DNA from 2 places in the Beijerinckia sp. 28-YEA-48 genome. Region 1 is predicted to be linked to the other one. Evidence: predicted binding sites of a transcription regulator. Region 1 holds the regulator's gene; the other holds the start of a gene.
The links. Region 1 encodes LexA, which represses DNA repair genes until DNA is damaged. Its sites were predicted from a motif close to TGTTCNNNNTGTGTTCNG; they were not measured.

Region 1 (2,202 bases):
GCGGATGCGCGTCCGGCGCGCGATCCAGCCCTGCAAGGCAATGGCCTGTGTGATGTTGGCGGCTGCACGGGGACGTTGCGGGACGGGCGCGTTGTGGTTCTCATCCTCGATCCACGCAACGTCGCCGAGGACTGTCCGCGTGCCGACATTGTCGTCACGCGCTTCTGGCTCAACGGCACCTGCAAGGGGCCGCGGCTTGTCGTCGATGGCGAGCATTTGCTGAAATATGGCGCCAGCGAATTTCGCTTCGCTGTTGATGGCGCAGCCGTCATGCGCAGCGCCCGCTCGCCCCAGTTCGATCGACCCTGGTCGCCGGCGCCGCGCATCCTGGCGCAGAACGATCCGCCGGCTGCGGCTTCATCTCAATCTCCGCCGCAAGAGGAGATCTATGAGCCGCAGTAAGAGCCGCTTAGTAACGGCGGATCAGGCTGACCAGCTTGCCTTGGATACGCACACGGTCGGGACCGAAAATCCGGGTTTCATAGGCCGGGTTGGCCGCTTCCAGAGCGATCGAGGCGCCGCGCCGACGCAGGCGCTTCAAGGTCGCTTCCTCATCGTCGATCAGCGCTACGACGATGTCGCCGGACTCGGCATTTTCCTGCCGGCGGATGATCACCGTATCGGTATCGAGAATGCCCGCTTCGATCATCGAATCGCCGCGCACTTCCAGGGCGAAATGATCGCCGGTGGAGAGGAAGTCCGGCGGGACGGAAATGGTGTGGCTGCGCGACTGGATCGCCGAGATCGGCGTACCGGCGGCGATGCGGCCCATGACGGGAATTGAGATGGGCGGCACGAAACTGTCGTCGGCCATCGGCGTGACTGGGGCGCGGACCTTGCCAAGGGTGCCCTCGATCACCGCTGGCGAGAAACGGCCGCCACGCGGTCCAGCCGGCACGGAGGCCTCCGGCAGTTTCAACACTTCAAGCGCGCGGGCGCGGTTGGGCAGGCGACGAATGAAGCCGCGTTCTTCCAGCGCCATGATCAGGCGATGGATGCCCGACTTCGAGCGCAGATCAAGCGCATCCTTCATCTCATCGAAGGAAGGGGGCACGCCGGCCTCTTTGAGCCGTTCGTTGATGAAGCGCAGGAGTTCGCTCTGCTTCTTCGTCAGCATAATTGTCCTCTCCGCCCAAACACGCTGGGCTGGCGCCGCCAGCCACGGCGCCTTGTCGATTCGCCCGCCTGTCGGGCGCATCACCCTGTGGCGAATCGATAAACAAACCATGAACAAACGATAATCGTTCGCGATGTGTTCCGCAAGGGGCAGACGGTTTGGGTCAAGGATGCGCCAAGGACGCGCTAGGTGTGGCTCAAAGCGCTTGGCAATACGGGTCTATTGCCCGTTGAAGGCGGCGCGCACCGCCTTCAACATGGCCGGTCGATTACTCAGAACCGCCAGCGAACCTAGCGCTTGTGCGCGGCCAAGCTTTCGCGAACCTGTTCCAGCCAGCCGATAACGAGGCCGAGCGCCTGATTGCCCTTGCCCAAAAGTCCCGTCAGTTCGCCTTCTGCCGTTTCACGCTTAGCGGCATCGGCTTCAGGCAGCGGCGGCAGGATGTGGGCATAGTAGGTTTTGTCGAGCAGCCGGTGGAGCAGGCGCTCGCCGGGGAACGGCTCGCCGTTGTTCAACGCGCGGGCGGCTTTCAGCAGCGAGCGGATATCGTATTGTGTCGGACTGATATCCGGCACCTGCTTGCGCAGGTTCAGAAGGGTGTAGACCCCGACGCGCGCGGTGCGGATCGAACTGTCCATCGTGAAGATGATGTCGTTTGCCGTTTCGACGAACTGGCCCATCAAACCAAGGTTGGTGCAACCGGCAGGCACCACATGTGGCCGGTCGCCAGCCGCGCGCGGCATGAACATCGATGTGATGTAGGGCATCAGCGCCAAGCGTGCCTTGGTGTTGGCCACCACCGCATCGAGCTGATCCTCGATGCCCAGATGATAGCAAAGCTCGGCGATGATCTCGCGCCCGGTGCAGGCTGGCATCGGCTTTTTGACGAAGTTGCCTTGCTTGTCCATCAGCAGCGCATAGACCCAGACCACCAAGACATCCTTGGGCTGGGTCGGGAAATGCGGCTGGCGGTTGCAGGTGAAGCTCATCACCCAATTCGAGTCGGTGAAGGTGATGATCCCGCCCGTCACCGTCTTGCCGGAATAGGGATCGTTGACTGAAAGCTCTTTCAACTTATCGACGAA
Region 2 (2,202 bases), 980 kb from region 1:
AAAGAACCCCCCCAGCAGCGGCCCGGCCAGGCTGGCGATCGCCCAGGTCGCCGAAATATAGCCGGCATAGGCGGCACGCTCGCGCGGCGGCACCGTGTCGCCAATGACGGTCTGCGCCAGGACCAGCAGACCGCCGCCGCCGATGCCTTGCACGGCGCGGCCGACGATCAGGATCAGCATGGTGGGCGCGAGCGCTGAGATCACCGAACCGAGGAGAAAGATGATCACCGCCGCAGCGATCACCGGGCGCCGGCCATAGCTATCGGAGATCTTGCCATAGAGCGGCGCCGATGCCGTCGCCGTCACCAGATAGGCGGTGACGATCCAGGGCAGATATTCGGTATCGCCCAGCGCGCTGCCGATCGTCGGCATGGCTGGTGTCACGATGGTCTGGTCGATCGCCGCCAACAGCATGACGACCATGACGCCGATGACGATCGCCCGTTTTTCCCTGAGGCCGAGCCTTTCGTCCGGGCGAGGATCGAAATTTTCTTGAACGTTCATGACGGCTGCTTTGGACAGAGAGCGGATGCATCGGCGCATGCGATGCGCTGCCTTGGATCCGCTAGGTCGAGAATGCTGCCCCAAGTGTTTCTTGGGAAGTGGCCGGGCTAACCATCCGACCTGCTCTCGTTTCGGCCGCTCCTTCTATCCCCTGGCCCATTACGGCGTCAATGCTAAGGCAATGCTGAAACGTCTGAAAGCTAAGCCTTCAGCGCATGGCCGGCAGCACCAAGGGCCAGCGCTCAAGCAGATGATAAGTGCCGAGTTCGCCAAGCCAACGTTCGTTATGAATGAGGCAGAATTCCCACACCACGAAGCGGATCGGCTCGATCTCGCGCGGACGGATCGTGTCTGGGCCATAAGAAAGCGTCATGTGGGGGGCGAATTGATCAGCGGCCCGCAGGCCGTTGCTGTCGATCGCCACCCCGAGCCGCCGGTGAAGGTCACGCAAAGCCTCGCTTTCACCAAGCAGAACCAGCGGATACCGGTTGGGACGTCCGCTGGCGAAAGTGGAAACCCCGGACAGCGTAACCTCGAACGGCTTCATCGCAACCGCATCACCGGCCCGCCGCGCTGCGTAAATGAATTTGCCGCGCACCCGCTTGTAGTCGCCAATGAGATGCAAGGAGATATGCAAGCGCTCCGTCAAAAGCGGTTGCCCAGCGAGCCGATGCTCACGACGAAAAACCTGCCCAAACCGTTCGGCGCGAACCGCCGTTTCGGCATCGGGAAACAACGCGAAGAATATCCGCTCCGGCCACTTCGGCCTAGGCAGCGCACGTTCATCGAAATCGAACTCATACTGCATGACGCCTACTCCCACGCCGCCTGCAGTCCCCAATCATTACAATAGAACAAAAAGAGAACAAAACGCAAGCGCCATGATCGGACAATCCAGCAATGATATGCTCGCGCGATGACGATTCATCACGGCTCCTGTCACTGCGGCGCGGTTCGCTTCGAGGTCGAAGCCGAGATTGATCACGTGCGCGAATGTGATTGTTCGATCTGCCGGCGGCGTGGCGCGCTGACGTTTCGCGTCCCCGACAAAGCCCTCCGCATCCTCACACCCGTTGAAGACATGATGATCTATCGCTGGGGCAGCGGAACGGCGGCGGATTACATCTGCCGGGTTTGCGGCATCCTGCCGTTTCGCCGGCCAAGCGCACCGACAGCGAGCGAACTCGCGGCCGGTGCTGCGCCTTTCGATGGATGGGCCATCAATGTGCGCTGCCTGGAGGCAGTCGATCTCGCACGGCTGCCCCGCGTCAAGATCGAAGGCAGCAAGCTCATCATCTAACGCGCCATCACGCCGCTTTGCGCGTCAGCTTACAGTTGAACTCTCGCTCGATGTAGATTTCGACGAAGCCCGGCAGCCAACCCTGGCGCACCATATCCCTGAAGGGCTCTGTATAGCGATCGTCACGCGCCTTGGTCAGCACGACGATGCGCCAGAGATTCAGGGGATCGCTGTCGTCGCCGCCGGCCGCATGCTCCACATGAAACAAGGGCTGGAAGTCGCCGGCGTGCAATTGATGGCCTGTGTCATCGGCGAACTGAGCCCGGCCCATGAACAGGATGCGCTGCGCTTCATTGTCGATTAGCACTTCCTCCAGCACCGTGCCGTGCGCCTTGTTGTCGATCCAACCAAGTTGGTCGGAGGCGCGGAAGAACCGTTCCGTGCCGTCGTTCAGCTTA

Region 2: a site for LexA is predicted at 1,355-1,372, ahead of BLW50_RS05955 (2'-5' RNA ligase family protein). Genes of this name have one in related genera too.

What each region holds. Positions count from the first base shown of each region.
Region 1 covers NZ_FNSI01000001.1:2,250,862-2,253,063, reverse strand. Annotated here, with positions in the region: gene BLW50_RS10675 (ComEC/Rec2 family competence protein) at 1-402, shown strand, start outside; gene lexA (transcriptional repressor LexA) at 410-1,117, opposite strand; gene BLW50_RS10665 (oleate hydratase) at 1,408-2,202, opposite strand, start outside.
Region 2 covers NZ_FNSI01000001.1:1,270,442-1,272,643, reverse strand. Annotated here, with positions in the region: gene BLW50_RS05960 (MDR family MFS transporter) at 1-504, opposite strand, end outside; gene BLW50_RS05955 (2'-5' RNA ligase family protein) at 713-1,312, opposite strand; gene BLW50_RS05950 (GFA family protein) at 1,421-1,804, shown strand; gene BLW50_RS05945 (hypothetical protein) at 1,812-2,202, opposite strand, start outside.